3 regions of the Anaerostipes amylophilus genome follow, and region 3 is predicted to be linked to each of the others. Evidence: riboswitches for the same ligand, from Rfam matches in the RefSeq annotation. Region 3 holds a riboswitch; each other region holds the start of a gene.
The links. A riboswitch is a leader RNA that binds a small molecule or an ion and turns the genes downstream of it on or off. The one in region 3 is predicted to bind cyclic di-GMP.
Positions count from the first base shown of each region.

Region 1: linked by a shared signal. The riboswitch ahead of OCV53_RS09170 (hypothetical protein) and the one ahead of OCV53_RS11115 (response regulator) in region 3 are both predicted to bind cyclic di-GMP.
Region 2: linked by a shared signal. The riboswitch ahead of OCV53_RS04795 (nucleoid-associated protein) and the one ahead of OCV53_RS11115 (response regulator) in region 3 are both predicted to bind cyclic di-GMP.

Region 1 is NZ_JAOQJG010000005.1:258,161-263,962, forward strand. Features, by position in the region: gene OCV53_RS09150 (LysR family transcriptional regulator) at 1-541, opposite strand, end outside; gene OCV53_RS09155 (YczE/YyaS/YitT family protein) at 770-1,429, shown strand; gene OCV53_RS09160 (endonuclease III domain-containing protein) at 1,545-2,177, opposite strand; gene OCV53_RS12255 (response regulator) at 2,250-2,702, opposite strand; gene OCV53_RS09170 (hypothetical protein) at 2,699-2,974, opposite strand; cyclic di-GMP riboswitch class I at 3,097-3,172, opposite strand; partial or broken gene OCV53_RS12460 (hypothetical protein) at 3,228-3,287, opposite strand; gene OCV53_RS09180 (hypothetical protein) at 3,287-3,409, opposite strand; gene OCV53_RS09185 (YcxB family protein) at 3,427-3,972, opposite strand; gene OCV53_RS09190 (MarR family winged helix-turn-helix transcriptional regulator) at 4,093-4,503, opposite strand; gene OCV53_RS09195 (phosphoenolpyruvate carboxykinase (ATP)) at 4,571-5,802, opposite strand, start outside.
Region 2 is NZ_JAOQJG010000003.1:65,948-71,749, reverse strand. Features, by position in the region: gene OCV53_RS04800 (butyryl-CoA:acetate CoA-transferase) at 182-1,522, shown strand; gene OCV53_RS04795 (nucleoid-associated protein) at 1,611-2,633, opposite strand; cyclic di-GMP riboswitch class I at 3,042-3,130, opposite strand; gene OCV53_RS04790 (electron transfer flavoprotein subunit alpha/FixB family protein) at 3,294-4,328, opposite strand; gene OCV53_RS04785 (electron transfer flavoprotein subunit beta/FixA family protein) at 4,353-5,135, opposite strand; gene OCV53_RS04780 (acyl-CoA dehydrogenase) at 5,149-5,802, opposite strand, start outside.
Region 3 is NZ_JAOQJG010000007.1:174,170-179,971, reverse strand. Features, by position in the region: gene OCV53_RS11125 (hybrid sensor histidine kinase/response regulator) at 201-2,204, shown strand; gene OCV53_RS11120 (PBECR4 domain-containing protein) at 2,324-2,641, shown strand; cyclic di-GMP riboswitch class I at 2,633-2,723, shown strand; gene OCV53_RS11115 (response regulator) at 2,956-5,802, shown strand, end outside.

The sequences.
Region 1 (5,802 bases), on a different contig from region 3:
GTTCTTTTAGCTGGATTTTTTTCCTCCCATATAATGGATGTTTCTTATGAATAACTGCACATAGCCGGTCATCATATAATGGCGTAAATCGATATTTTTTCTCATCTTCCATTGTATTTTCTCTTAAGATCAAAAAGTCATAACTATCTGAATTTTCCTGAATCTCACTTGCAATCCTTTCGTCTATCACCATTTTTATATCCGGATATTGTTTTTTGAAATCTGCTACCATTCTTGCAAAATGATATGGTGCAAGTACTGGCATACATCCAATTTTGATCTCTTTATTTTTTTGTATGTTTTTTAGCATTTCTTCATACATTGATGTCATTTCTTTTGCATAAGACAAAAAGATTTCCCCTTCTTTGGATAACTCAAATCTCCGGGTATTCCTACGGATCAATGTTGTTCCTAATTCATTTTCCAGCTTTCTGATCTGCTTTGACAATGCACCTTGTGTCATATTACAAGAATACCCAGCCTCTGTGAAATTCTTTTGTCTGCATAATTCCATATAATAATATAGCTGTTGTATTTCCATTTTTATAATCCTCTTTTATTTTCATATATTTCATTTTACACTTTTTATTCTCATTTTTCATCATACTCAATCACTTTTAGCTGCTATTTTCTGTATATATTCCTACATGGAATATATCAAGTCTTAACTGGAATTGCAATACTTACTTCTACCTCTATATAATAAGAACACAAAAGGGAAATAAATTTATGAAAATATAGAATTTTGATAGAAAGGATGGATAAAAATATGAAAAACGAAAAAACTTTTTTCTACCATAGATTATTGTTTTATATTTTAGGACTGCTGATCATGTCTGTTGGTTCTAATTTATTTTTAAAAGCAACTCTTGGAGTTGCCCCAAGCTGTACAATGGCTTTAACTTTAAGTTATCTCTCCCCTGTTCACAGCTATGCTTTATTTAATTTTCTGATCAACTCAACATTTTTGATCTGTGAAGCAGTGGTTCTCCGTGAATTCGGGAAAATACAGTTTATTCAACTTGGGTTGACATTTGTTTATTCTTTATTTATTGAATTTACTTCTTATGGTTTATTCTTTATCGAGCCTCATGGTCTTGCAGCAAAGATCTTATTATCTGTTATTGCATGTGCAGTTTTATCTACAGGTGTTGGATTTACAATTAGTTCTGGATTTGCTGTTATGCCAATGGAAGGTCTTGTTAAGAGTATCGCTGAGAAGAAAAATGTAAGCTTTGGTGCCGTGAGAGTTTGTCTGGAAGTTTTATTTACAGTATGTTCTGCTGTCGCTTCTTTTGTTTTACTTCCAGAATTACCATCTGTTGGAATCGGAACTGTGATCGCTGCTTTCTTAAGCGGAAATATTACAAATGTATTTTCTTCACTGTTCCACAAAAGAATCAATGCTTACTTAGGATTTCAGGCATAATTTTTAACTTTAACAATATACAATAATATGCAGTAAAAAACCGTAATCACTACAAAAACTATTAGTGATTACGGTTTTTTATCATACTCTTTTATTATAAATGCTAAGTAATCTTCTAAATGATCTGATGACAGATATCATTCAAACAACATCTCTCACAATGTGGTTTCGTTCTTGCCGTGCAGACATCTCTTCCATGCCATACAAGTCTGTGACAAAAATCACTACCTTCTTCTGGAGGAATGATCTCCCATAATGCCATCTCCACTTTCTTTGGGTCTTTAATTCCATCAACCAAACCAATTCTATTCACAAGACGGATACAATGCGTATCTGTTACGATCGCAGGTTTTCCAAACACATCTCCCATGATCAGATTGGCACTTTTTCTTCCAACACCTGGCAGACTTAAAATAGATTTGAAATCTGTTGGGATGTTACAATCATATTCATCTCTTAAAACTTTCATGCATTTACTGATATCTCTCGCTTTGCTTTTTCCAAGTCCGCATGGACGTACAATTTCCTCAATATCTGCGACATCTGCTGCCGCTAATGCTTCTACAGTTGGATATTTTTCAAACAATCCTTTGACTACAACATTAACTCTTGCATCTGTACACTGGGCTGCAAGTCTTACACTGACTAATAATTTCCATGCCTGATCATATTCCAGTGTACAATCCGCATCTGGATATTCATTTTTCAAACGTTCAATTACTTCTAATGCTAATTCTTTTTTGTTCATTGATTGCAAATCCTCCCTAAAAGCTGTTTGGTTATTTTTGTTATTTTAGCACTGGAAAGAAAATTGGTCAAATTACAGATATCTCTGCATGATCTCGCACAAACGATTCATCTCCCAAGGTTTTGCAATATGCTCCTTCATTCCTGCATTTTTCGCCATTACAACATCTTCTGCAAATGCATTGGCAGTCATTGCTATGATCGGTATTTGTTTTTCTCTATATTTTCTGTGGGAACGGATTGCTGCCGTTGCTTCGTATCCATTCATTACAGGCATATGAATATCCATAAAGATCAAGTCATAAAAACCACTTGGTGCATTTGCAAATTTTTCAACGGCTTCTTTTCCATTTTCTGCAGTCTCAATGTTAGCCTCTTTATTGGATTTCCCTTCAATGATATTTTTTAGTGTTGCTGTAAGCCTTGATCTGAATAATGATTTTGCTATAAATTCATCAACTCCAGCCTCTCTTGCCTCTGCTTCGATCTCCGAATAATCATATGCCGATAAGATAATGATCGTCACATCATTTCCAAAAAACTTCTATTTTCCCCATAAAATAAATTTTTAAGTGAACCTTTGGTAATTTCCATAAACTCCTTGTAATCATATCCAAGATTATAAAGTAAAAATCCACTGACATTCGTAATTGTCAGATTCTCATCATAATGTCCTGTCATAAATCCAACTGCATGATTATTACGGATCACGTCTTTGATCATCTCATAACTATTCTCCTCCAAGTTTGAATCACCCACAGAATATATTATTTCTTCCCTAAATAACTCCTTATTCATTATTTCCTATTCCTTATTCATACTCTTTTTATCTATGTCAAATACTTTCTTGATATCTTCAAACATGTAAAAAACACTATAGATAAATATATCTACAGTGTCCCCTGCACTCTTATTATACAATGTGCAACTGGCTGCCATGTCAAAGGCCCTATAGCTTTGCGTCACAGCCTTTCGACTGCTTTGCCGTTATATCTTTCTTTCGTTCAATATATTTTAATCCTTCATATCCAACAACTGATGTTGTATACACGCGATCTTGATAACTCTCTCTTGGCGGCATGATACAGTTTGTTGTAAATAATCCATCCATTACCAATCGGTCGGCTTCTTTGGTCCGGTGTGTATTTGTAACTGCTTTCCACAGACACCTGTTACCACACATCCTTTATTGCCTGCTGTCTGCTGGCATTGAAAACAAAATATATCTGGCATCTTATTTCTCTCCTTTTTTATTTGTTAATAGAAATAAGATGTGCAAAATTCTCTGTGACTATTCGTATTAATTTCTTTTCCATATCCTGATTTAAAACTCTCTTAGGAATAATAAGTGCTTCTATGGAACTAATATAAATGTAAAAAGCCGTCTCTGTTTCACAAACATTTTCTACCTTTTGATAATCTACTTTCACTTCCTGGCCTTTTGTTATCTCTATAATCTGATCTTCCGTAAAAGTTAATGTTATTTCTTCTGCAAATGGTAGTCCTTCTGTTTCTATCATTTTAAGAATTGTCTTGCGAATACCTCTTTTCATAATCTTTTTAGCCTGTGCTACACATACAATTGAAAAAATGCATAATACAATTACTTCTGTAATGATCAACATTTTTTCTGCTCTTGCCAAAATGAAAATTACTATCGCAAGAACACTGATCATTGGTCCTGCTAGTTTTAGAAAAAACAGATTTCTCTTTCCTACCTCTGAATGAATTAACTGATGAAATTCGTTGAATTCTATGTAGTCTTCGTCTGTTAATTTGTAATTTAGTTGCAGCATATTCCTTCCCCCCCTGCTTTATTTTTAAGATAACGCATATACTTTAATCAAAAAAGATCCAGAGAGTACCATTCTCTGAATCTTTTATTATGCTTATCTCCTAAAAACTATACTTATAGTTTACATATGTTCCCGAAAATAGTCATGAAAATACTGCATAACCTTCACCAACAGATCCTGTTCCTGCTCATTTAACGTATCAAGCAGTCTCTGGATCATCTGTTTATGAAATTCTCTATGATGATTGTATGCTTTTCTCCCTTTCTCAGAAAGTGATATATAAACAACCCTTCGGTCTCTCTCCCCACGTTTGCGGATCACATATCCTTTCTTCAAAAGATTACTGATAGCGGTTGTAAGTGTCCCAACCGTAATATTTAAATCTCTAGCAATCGTTGACATATTCTTAGGTTTCTTAATCCCGATCGCATCAATAATATGCAGATCTTTATTTGAAATATCCTTAAACTCATCCGTGATCACGGCTTTCTCTTCTTCATACGAAATTCCGTGGAATAAGTCTACCACCATATTATTTAAACGATCCTTATCCAATTAATCCACCTCCTAAAAACAACGATTTAAGAGTATTATACCTTTAATTGTTGGAATTTTCCACTTCTAAATTGTGTGCTTCACCGATTACTTTTGCTAATGCTTCTTTCGCCTGTGTTGGCAGTGCATTGTATCCACCATCTTCTACGTCTTTCTCGAAGACAAAATTTAATCTGTCTGTCATTCTTGCTTTTAATGTCTCTACATAATTCATATCGCTGAAGTCTGAAACATATCCTTCCATCTCAAGCACTTCAATATCTGTAAATGGTCCCCACTGTTTGAATTCTCCAGTTCCTTCTACAACCTGTTCAATAGCAGAAATTGTTGTTGCAGGTTTGATATCTTTACCCATGAAATCGCCTGTATTGATGATATAGCAGTCCACATTTCTTTCTTTTACAAGTTTTCTAAATTTCTTATAGTCATTTACAAGAGGATATGTTCTAAATGGGTTTGCGTATGGTTCTACAACCAGACGGTTTGGATCAACTCCAGGAGCTAAACGTTCTGCACTGCTTCGTTTTGTTGCAAGTGTTGCTCCCATAACAGATGCTAAGGATGCTCCCTTGATCTTAACGATTGGTGGGATTGTTGGGTCTTTCATGATCCAGAAGATTGCATTTACTGGATCATTGATCTTATCTACACGGTTTGGTGACCATAATTTGGACTTAATCGCACGACCATTTCCGTTACGGATATCTTCTGTGACAAGAACGACTTTTCCTTCGCTGTCTCTTGTTGCTGAGCAGTTCTGTGCTGTTAACAGATATTTATTATCTGGGCATCCTGTTGGATAGTCTGCTGTCTTATCAAAATATGTTGGTTCCATTGCGATAGATGCACCTGTTTCTGTGTTGATGATAAATGCATCGTCATGCAGAACCTGAATTTCTTCGTATTTGTTATTATGTGTTGCATGTGTTAATGTGGATTTTCCGGATCCTGATAATCCGAAGAAAGATGCTACAAATTTTTCTCCGTTATCTAATTTGAATTCTTTCTGTCCACCATGGCAGGAAGCATATCCGTTACGGTTTGCGATCGCCCATGCGATTGTTAATGTACCTTTCTTATGTTCTCCAAAGTATTTCATACCAAGAAGTGCAGCACAGTTTGTATCTGTATTAAAATATGTTAATCCTAAAGGATGTTCTTCATGTGTCCACTGTGGGTCTGAGAAAATATAGATATCTGTCTCATCAGCAATTGGCTGTGAATTCTTATACATTTCATTGTATTTAGGATTCATATACTGGAAGTTTAACATCC
Region 2 (5,802 bases), on a different contig from region 3:
TTTTTATACTTTTATGTATTTTTATAGAATCAATTTTCATAATTTTTTTGGTTTTTTTAAGATACTTTGATAATTTTTTAACATTTTCTCTTGTACTTACACATTCAAAATGATAAAATATAACTAGTGTGTTAACAATGAAACTTAGATTTCATCTAATTTATTTTTAGGAGGACTTATTATGTCATTCACGCAAGAATATCAAAAAAAATTAACAACAGCAGATGAAGCAGTTAAGGTTGTAAAATCTGGAGACCGTCTGGAATATGGATGGTGCGTAACAACTCCAGTAGCTTTAGATGAAGCACTGGCAAAACGTATGCCAGATCTTGAAAATATCCAGATCCATGGTGGTATCGTTATGCGCCCACTGGCAATCACTCAGATTGAAAATCCAGCGGACCATTTCACATGGAATTCCTGGCACATGGGTGGTTTAGAAAGAAAATGGATCAATGAAGGATTCTCTTTCTATGCACCAATTCGTTACTCTGAATTACCAAGCTACTATCGTGATTATCTTCCAGAAACTGATGTCGTTATGATGCAGGTTGCACCTATGGATGCTCACGGATATTTCAACTTTGGTCCTAGTGCATCTCATACAGCTGCTATGCTTGAGAAAGCAAAATGCGTTATCGTTGAGGTTAATGAGAATATGCCTCGTTGCCTTGGAGGATTTGAAGAAGGAATCCATATTTCCAAAGTTGATATGATCGTTGAAGGAAATAATCCAGCAATCGATGAATTAGGTGGCGGAGGAGCTGCGACTGAAGTTGATCAGGCAGTTGCAAAACTGATCGTTGATCAGATTCCTGATGGAGCTTGTTTACAGCTTGGTATTGGTGGTATGCCAAATGCCGTTGGATCTCTGATCGCAGAATCTGACTTAAAGGACTTAGGTGTTCATACAGAAATGTACGTTGATGCGTTCGTTGATATTGCAAAAGCTGGTAAGATTACTGGAGCTAATAAAAACATCGATCGTTATCGTCAGACATATGCTTTCGCAGCAGGTACTAAGAAGTTATATGATTATTTAAATGATAACCCAGCATGCATGAGTGCTCCTGTTGATTATACAAACAGCATTGCTACTATTTCATCCATTGATAACTTTATCTCTATCAATAATGCGGTAGATATTGACCTTTATGGACAGATCAGTGCTGAATCTTCAGGAATTCGTCAGATCAGTGGTGCCGGCGGACAGCTTGACTTCGTTATGGGTGCTCACTTATCTAATGGTGGTAAGAGTTTCGTATGCTTGTCTTCTACTTTCACAAATAAGAAAGGTGAGACATTCTCAAGAATCCTTCCTACATTACATAATGGATCTATCGTTACTGATACTCGTGCAAATGCTCACTATATTGTTACCGAATATGGTATGGCTAACTTAAAAGGTAAGTCTACATGGGAACGTGCTGAAGCATTAATTAACATCGCTCATCCAGACTTCAGAGACCAGCTGATCAAAGATGCTGAAACTGCTCATATCTGGAGAAGATCTAATAAATAAACTTCCAAAAGAGGTTTAATAGTTTTTTAAATTTTCCAAATTTTAAAAATCCCGAATCCATTCATTCTGTTGGATTCGGGATTTGTTTTTATTTAATTTTTACGCTCTCAATATTCTTAATGATGATCGTGCTTCCACCACCTGATTCTTCAATGATCTCAACATTATCTTTCATATTATATTCTTCCATTGGAATCTTAATCTCAATCCCTGTATCTGTTTCTAGCATCTGATATTCAAGTCTCTTTACTGTATTTTCCTTTGCTACAGTAAATGTATCATACTGCATATCGTATCGTTCAATCTTCTCATCAAATTCCTGTTTCTTTCCTTGATGATTTCCAAAAAGTTTATCTCCGATCTCATTAACTTTAAACGCCTGATTCTCTGAAAATTCTTCTCTTAAACGGCTTTTCATATCCAGCCTTTTTGCAATACCATCTTCTGGATAATGATTGTTGATATCATTGATGACTTTATTTAAAATCTGAAATTTCTTTTTTGGTGCAAGATCTGCATAACATTGTAAAAAACGTTCTGACAGATAATTGATCTTATCTCCATTTAACATCTCATATTTCTTTTCTACCAATCGCACTTTATATTCTGACAGATCAATAATAACTGCTTCTGTAAGTTTTGCCGAATCTGTCGGCATAACTCTTTGTTTCACGATATCATTTGCCTGTACATCTTCTTCTTCCTGATGCACATATGTCACCTTATAATTCATTTTTAGCAATGCCAGATGAACTACACTTTGAACTTGAAATGTAACACAAAGTAAATCTCCTGCTGGGATTGTAACACTATCACACATGATGTCAAATAAATTTTCTCCAAGTATTCTCGTTGCCTCAATAAAACTCTCGTCATCGGTCTCATCCATGCTTTCTAACAGACTTAAAATTGGTGAAACACTGCCATCAAACTGACATCTTTTCGCATCATCACTTTCCATAATCTTAAAAATATGCCCTCTGACAAATTCCATAAGATCTGGTCCCATATCAAGAAGCTGGCTGGATAGCCCAAGGTAACCTGTATGACTATCTAATATATGTAAAATTCCTTTTCTGATGATAATATCGTCTTTCTGTATATGTTCCATCTTTATCTCCTTTTTGTTTTTATTCCTTGTATTTTATCATATCGACTCTTTTTAGGCAAAAGATAATCCTGGTTCGCAGAAAAAAATTTTATAACAAAAAAGTCATGGTTCCCTACACCATGACTTCTGCTAATATGAAAAATCCCCATGTATCCTCACTACATAAAACTGGCAACCCACTGTCAGTGATTCTTTCTGCGAACCCCTTCACAAAAACAAATCAGTGAGAAATGTAAAATTCCATATTCTCTATAGGATCCACTCATTGATATCTTACTCGTGGCAAAATGTTATCTTCAGGCTCCCTATTTCCTAAAAATAAAAAACCGTATATAGAATAATCTCATAATCTATAACGGTTGCCTCTATCAGGATAAAATATCCATATCACATTCCCTTAATGTTAAATGTGGCAACCGGCTGTCATAATCTCTAAAAAGACCTTAGACCCTTTGGCTTTGCGTCCCTGCCTTTCAACAGGTTTGCCCTATGAATAAATATGAACTTTTATTTACATATATAATATCATGATTCATAAATAATGTCAATCATCTTTTTCTTAGTTATTAATATTTATAATAGTTTTCTTTCCTTATACATATAAAAAGTCCGCGATAAAATTACCGCGGACTACTTAAGGATTAAATTCTCAAAAGTTGATTATTTAACAACTGCTCTTAATTTTTCTGTTAAAGCTGGTACGATCTTGTTTAAGTCTCCAACGATTCCGTAATCAGCTACATCAAAGATAGGAGCTGTCTCATCTTTGTTGATTGCAATGATGATATCAGATTCTTCCATACCTGCAACATGCTGGATTGCTCCAGAAATACCGATTGCGAAGTATACGTTAGGACGTACAGTTTTTCCTGTCTGTCCAACCTGAATATCTCTTGGCTGCCATCCGTTATCTACAACGGCACGAGAACAGCTTACTTCTCCTCCAAGAACATCTGCTAATTCTCTTAACATTCCGAATCCTTCTTCTCCAACTCCACGTCCACCAGATACTAAGATCTTAGCGTCCATGATATCTACTGTATCTGTAACAGATTTAACGATATCAACGATTTCAACGTATTTGTTGTCTGGAGTAAATCCAGGATTGTATTCGATAACTTCAGCTTTTGCTCCTTCAATAGGATCGATCTTCTGCATAACACCAGGACGAACTGTTGCCATCTGAGGTCTGTTGTCTGGGCAAGCGATTGTTGCGATTGTGTTTCCACCGAATGCTGGACGAGTCATTAATAACTGATTATGTTTCTGTTCTTTTCCTGGGATTGCTCTTAATGGGAAATCACCGATTTCAAGAACTGTACAGTCAGCTGTTAAACCTGTCTGAACACGTGCAGATACACGAGGTCCAAGGTCACGACCAATTGCTGTCGCACCAACTAACATAATTTCTGGTTTGTATTCATTGATTACAGATGCTAATGCATGTGTATATGGTTCTGTTCTGTATTCTTTTAATTCTGGATCGTCAACTACGATTACTTTATCAGCACCGTATTTTGCAAGATCATCTACTAATCCTTTAACGTCAGAACCTACAAGAACAGCAGTTACGTCTGTATCTAAGTCTTTTGCTAAGTCTTTTGCTTTTCCAAGTAATTCGAATGCGATTCCGCTTAATTCGTTATCTACCTGCTGTGCAAAGACGTATACGCCTCTATATTCTTCTAAACCCATTTTATTCACCACTTTTCCTTTTCACTAAATTACATGTTTTTCAGCTAATTTATCCATGATATAATCTACTGCTTCTTCTGGATCAAGTGTAACTTTTTCTCCAGCACCTTTTCTTACTTTGTCAGATGCTTTTGCGATCTTAGTTGGAGATCCAGCAAGACCAAGGTTAGAATCATCTACATCTTTAAGGTCTTTTCTTCCCCAAACAGTTACTTCTGCATCATATGCATCAAAGATTCCACCTGGAGTCATATATCTTGGCTCGTTTAATTCAGCTAATGCTGTAACTAAGCAAGGCATTTTAGCTTTTAAGATGTGGTATCTATCTTCATACTGACGCTGAACAACTACGCTGTCACCGTCAATTTTAATGTCTTCTGCATAAGAGATAACTGGAATATCAAGATGTTCAGAAATCTGTGGTCCAACCTGAGCTGTATCACCATCGATAGCCTGACGTCCTGTGATGATCAGGTCATAATCAAGATTTCTTAATGCTCCAGCTAATGTAGTAGAAGTTGCCCATGTGTCAGCTCCTCCTAATACTCTGTCAGTTACAAGGATACCTTTGTCAGCACCCATTGCCATAGCTTCACGAAGAACTTCGTCAGCTTTTGGAAGTCCCATTGTAAGAACTGTAACTTCAGCTCCATATTCATCTTTAATTCTAAGTGCTGCTTCTAATCCAGCTTTGTCATCTGGGTTCATGATAGTAAGCATAGCACCTCTGTCTAATGTACCATCTGGGTTGAATTTAACTCCACCTTTTGTATCTGGTACCTGTTTTACACAAACAACTATCTTCACGGTAAGTACCTCCCTATTTCAATAAGTTTCCAGAAATAACCATACGCTGAACTTCAGATGTTCCTTCGTAGATTTCTGTGATCTTAGCATCGCGCATCATACGTTCTACATCGTATTCTCTGATGTATCCGTAACCACCATGTAACTGAACAGCTTTTGTTGTTACTTCCATAGCAACTTCTGCTGCATATAATTTAGCCATAGCAGCTTCAACACTGTATACTTTCTGAGTAGCTTTAGCCATAGCAGCTTTGTATACTAACTGTTTTGCAGCTTCTACTTTTGTTGCCATATCAGCTAACTGGAACTGTGTATTCTGGAACTGTCCGATAGAACGTCCGAACTGTTTTCTTTCTTTTACATATTCGATTGTTCTTTCTAAAGCACCTTCTGCAAGTCCAAGAGCCTGAGAAGCGATACCAATACGTCCTCCATCAAGAGTATGCATTGCGATACCGAAACCTTTACCCTGTTTTCCTAACAGATTTTCTTTTGGAATACGGCAGTCTTCAAAAATTAATTCATATGTAGCTGATCCGCGGATACCCATTTTCTTTTCTTTTGTTCCGAATGTGAAACCTGGAGTTCCTTTTTCTACGATGAATGCAGAAATTTCTTTCATCTTTCTTCCGCGTTTTTCAACAACACCTGTTACTGCGATTACAAT
Region 3 (5,802 bases):
CACACTATGGGAATCAGTGGAGAAATGGGTGAATAAGTATTTGAATAGTTACCACACTCTTTTTTATTGACGGACACACAAAAATAAGGATATAATCTGTATCAGAGAATTTACAGGGAGATAAATAAACATGAGTCAGGATATTATTAATAATCGTTTTTTTAGAAGAGTCGATATTTGCTATTGCCGATGGATACTGCGTGATCAATCTCACAAAGAATATCGTACGTGGTTCCATGTATCAGGTAGTTAATGGAAAAAAATATAATCTGAATGAACAATTAGGTTTGCCGGAAAATTCAAGCTTACAGAGTCTGGTAGATGCATGGGCATTGACCATACCTGAGGAAGATCTTAAAGATTTTCAGCACGAGTTTGACAGAGAACGATTATTAAATCGGTTTGAAAATGGTGAACGGCATATATCGTTCCGATACTGGACCAGGACTGCTACTTTTGAGCCCATGCTTGCAGAAGATCACATGGCCCTGTACCGTGAAGAGGAAACTGGAGATGTCATTGCAGTTAATTATGTTCTTGACCGTACAGAACATTACCGTTTAGAGGAAAAAGAGCGGGCACTGGAAAAATCAAACAGAGAGTATGCGAAGCTTCTGGCAGAAGAGAAAAAGCATAAGGCCATGATCGAGGAATTGACAAAGAAACTGCAAAGTCAGCTGGAGTTATTTACCGTATCCATCCCTGACGGTGTCAAAATCAGTAATGATGACCCAGAATACTCTTTCAAATATGTTTCAGAACAATTTGCAAATATGCTCGGTTACGCAACGCCAAAGGAACTGATGGATGCTTCTGGCGGTAATATTATCGGTCTTGCCCATCCAGATGACGTGAAGGTCGGACTTGCAGATGCATTAAATCAATATACTCATTCTGATCATTATGCTACTATTTACCGGATACGCTGTAAGGACGGCACATACAAATACATCGAAGATCGTGGACAGAAAGTAATAAAAGAAGACGGAACCATTGAACATTGGAATCTCATGCTGGATAAAAATGACTTCATGCACAAATCAATTGCATTGGAAAGTGAAAAGAAAGCAAATAAAAGCAAGTCTGATTTTCTCTCCAGGATGTCTCACGATATGAGAACCCCGCTGAATGGAATTATCGGATTGATGAAGATTGCTGAGAAACATTTTGATGACAGGGAATTGGTCCTGAAAAATTTCAGAAAAATGCAGGTAGCTGCAGACTATCTATTGTCTCTTATTAATGATATCCTTCAGATGAGCAAAATTGAAGATGGAAATGTACCTCTGACGCAGGAAATCATCAACTTTGAGGAATTAAGTCAGGATGTTCTGACTATCATAGAACAGCGGGCAAAAGACAGAGGAATCCAGATGCAGTTCCGTGCAAAAAAGGAAGGGCTTCGATATCCTTTTATTTATGGAAGTCCGGTACATTTAAGACAGATATTTCTTAATATTTATGGAAACTGTATTAAGTATAACCGGATTGGCGGCAAGATAATGACGGTGTCAGATTATACAGAAGCTGTTGACGGAATTACGACATATGAGTGGACCATAACTGATACTGGCATTGGTATGAGCAGGAAATACCAGGAGCATATATTTGAGCCGTTTTCGCAGGAAAGAGAGGATGCAAGAAGTACACAGCAGGGAATTGGACTGGGAATGGCGATTGTAAAAGGTCTGATTGAAAAGATGGGTGGAACTATTGAAGTTAAAAGCGAAGAAGGCATTGGCTCAACCTTTATCATCAGGATTCCGTTTAAACTTGCTCCCGCACCAGATACAGTAAAGAAAACAGCGGCACAGATGGATATCAGCGGATTAAACTTATTGCTGGTAGAGGACAATGAATTGAATGCAGAAATTACGGAAACGCTGTTGTCTGATGAAGGTGCAAATATGACAGTTGCAAGAGATGGATTGCAGGCGGTCAGAATGTTCCAGGAGAAATCGGAAGGTTATTTTGACGCAATTCTGATGGATATCATGATGCCTGTAATGGATGGGATTACTGCGACAAAAACAATCCGGTCACTGAAACATCCAGATGCTGAGACAACCCCGATTATTGCCATGACAGCAAATGCATTCAGAGAAGATAAAGAAAAGTGTCTGGCAGCAGGAATGAATGCTCACTTGGCAAAGCCTATAAAAATTGAAAACGTAAAGAGAATTTTGTGTGAATATTGTGTGTAGTGATTGCAACTTCTCAAATCCGTATACCTATTTTTCACGTTCTGTAGGATATTATAACGTAAATGTAAAACTGGCAGGTATTTCTGCTGAATAAGACAGCAAATCAGAAGATGGTGTGTATGGAAAATAATGATTACGGATTATTGTATGATGCAGCCGTTGCGTGGAAAGAACTAACAGAATATTATTATGTTTTTACATTTGGCTACAAACAGCAACTGTACACAATTCATCTATCATTTCCATCTGAAAAGGTTCCACATCTTGCAGCCAGTGAAATTGTAATAAATAATTTTATGGTGAGTGGTTTGGCGAGCCGATCGATAACTGACAATGCAGGCTGGCATACGCAAAATACACAGATTTTCTATTCAGCAATATTGACGTATGAAAAACTTTATGGTATTTTGTTTTTGATAAAAATAGAAATTATTTAAAGGCAAACCTGCTGAAAGGCAGGGACGCAAAGCCAGAAGGGGCTAAAGTCAGAAAGTTTGACCAGGTCAGCCGGTTGCCACTGTTTCCATATCATCATAATATATGGAAAAGATGTTTGAACAGAAGAGATTCCGATACCTTTTATACTATATAGATGTGTGATTTTAGAGAAATATAGTAGGGACACTGGCAGATTTTGGCAAGTGTCCTTTTTGTATGCAAAAATAGGTAACAAAACTAGCAGGGACAGGTTCTCTGTATACAGATAAAAGCAGGATAGTGAAGCATAAAACAGAGAGAGGATTTTTATAAAATGGAAAATTATGAGGACAAAATATATTCCTTAGGTGAGACTGTAACGGGACAGACACAGACCATGTCACAGGCCGTACAGAAAACACTGGAAAATAATGGTGGAGTAGGTATAATGACAGGATCTTATGACCCAAACCTGTCTATTTTGTCTGTGAATAATCTGCTGTTGCATAGTACAGGATATACATTCGATACTTTCATGGAACAGACAAAAGGCTCATTGAGAAACTTCTTTTATGGTGAGGAAGATATACTGGAGCGAGACCGTTTTTGGCAGCTTCACGGAACAGGGGAAGCACAGATCCTTGCAGCAGACGGTACAGTGAAAAATGTACGGCTTTGTAAAGAGGATGCGACAGATGAGGCGGGCAGACAGATCTGGGTTATGTCCGTACAGGTCAACTGGGATCATGTAAATTTGACACTGCTCAATGAGGCTATCTATTCCGGCTTCTGGTATTTTGACTGTGACGAAAACAGTGAGATTGTGAATGCAAACTGGAGTCATGAATTCCGAAAAATGCTTGGCTATCATAACACTTTGGACTTTCCGAATAAACTGGAATCCTGGTCAGATCTTCTGCATCCACAGGATAAAGAAAGAGTAATGGTGCAGCTTCAGGCGGCAATTAAGGATAAGACGAACCAGATAAAATACCAGGTAGAGTATCGTATGAGAATGAAGGATAATCAATACCAGTGGTTTCGGGCATCGGCAGAAGTAATACGCCGTCTGGATGGTTCTGCCAGCAGAATTGCCGGGATTTTTATTAACATTGATGGGGAGAAAAAAGAAATCATGCAGGCACAAAAATCTGCTGCTTTCCACCGGGCTTTTACGAAAGCAGATTTGTGCGAGTATTATGTGAATCTGGAAGCAAATACTTTTGATACCTTTAAGGTTGAACCGTCCCTGATGACCGTCTTTGAACAGAGTCATACGTGGGATGAATTGATCCGGCATTTTGTGGATTCCTATGTTGTGGAGATAGATAAGAAGGCGGTATCCTCTTTTTACGACCGTGGTTATATTGCAGAAAGGCTGAAGGGTCTGGAAACCGAATTGGATTTGGAGTGCCGTATCACTCTGAATGGAGAAGAACGATGGGTCCGCAATGTGGTCATACGTGGCGAGATAGAGGATTCAGAATATGCCATGATCTTTCTGCGTGATATCACAGAGGCAAAGGTAGAGAGCGCACGGCATCTGCAGATGGCAGCGGATAATGCTTCCATGGAGCAGCTGATCCAGAGTATTGTGCGTCTGGTTGACCGCTTTGTTGTCTGTGATCTGGAAAATGACAAATATGAATTCTACAATCTGAATGGACATATGATATATAAACCTCTGGGATTTTATCATGATTTTCAGATGCAGGTTCTTGAAAAATATAAGACACTGGAACCATTGGAAACTATAGATATCCTGATAGCCCCGGATAATATTCAGAAAAAACTGAAAAGTGAAAATGATATTTATAAGTTTGAGTATTGCAGCCTGGATGAAAAGACTTATAAAATCGCTTCTTATATTCCCTTGGAATGGAAGAACGGAAAGCTGGAAAAGGTATTGCTGGCATCCATGGATGTGACACAGGAGAAGAAAGCAGAGATTGAATCCCGTCAGGCACTGAAAGAGGCTTACCGGTCCGCAGAAAATGCAAATCGTGCGAAAACAGAATTCCTTTCCAATATGTCCCATGATATCCGGACACCAATGAATTCGATTGTGGGTCTGACGGCAATCGCAGGAGCAAATGTTGAGAGCCAGGACAGAGTCATTGAATGTCTCAGCAAGATCACAGAATCAAGCCGCCATCTGCTGGGGCTGATCAATGAAGTGCTGGATATGGCACGTATTGAAAGTGGAAAAATGACACTGGCACAGGAAGATTTCAATCTGTCAGATCTGGTAGATAATCTTATTACACTTACGAAACCGGTGCTTGATGAACATAAACATAATTTTGATATACACATCAATCATATTGAACATGAGGCTGTCTGTGGTGACAGCTTGAGGATTCAGCAGGTATTTGTGAATTTGATGAGTAATGTGATCAAGTATACACCGGATGGCGGGAATATTATTTTTTCCATAGAGGAAAAGCCAAATGGATTTTCAGAACTTGGATGCTATGAATTTACGATTGAGGATAATGGGATCGGTATGTCACCGGAATTCCAGAAAATCATGTTTGATCCGTTCAGCCGCGCGGATGACTACCGGACAACCAGAGTCCAGGGAACTGGTCTGGGAATGGCAATCAGCAGAAATATTGTGAACCTGATGAATGGCACTATTAAAGTGGATAGTACCTTGCACAAGGGAACTAAAATCACAGTAACAATTTATCTGGATCTTCAGGAAACAGAAAAAGAACAGGACAAAAATCTGATGAATCTGCCGGTTCTGGTAGTGGATGATGATAAGACATGCTGTGAAAGTACAGTTGCCACACTGAAGGAAATTGGTATTATGGGTGAATGGGTTCTCTCTGGCAGGGAAGCGGTTGAGCGCTGTTATGCACGGCATGAGTTGAAAGATGATTACTTTGCTGTTATTTTAGACTGGAAGATGCCGGATATGGATGGTATAGAGACTGCCAGACAGATCCGGAAACGGATAGGAAAAGAGATCACCATCATTGTATTGACATCTTATGAATTCAGCGAGATTGAAGAAGAAGCAAAGGCGGCGGGCATAGATGCTTTTATTGCAAAACCGCTGTTCCGTTCCCGGCTGACGGCTACACTGCGGCAGTTTACTTTAGGAAGAAAAGAAAAAACAGCAAGAAATTATTTGGAGAAGCTGTCAGAATCAGACTACACGGGAAAAAGGATT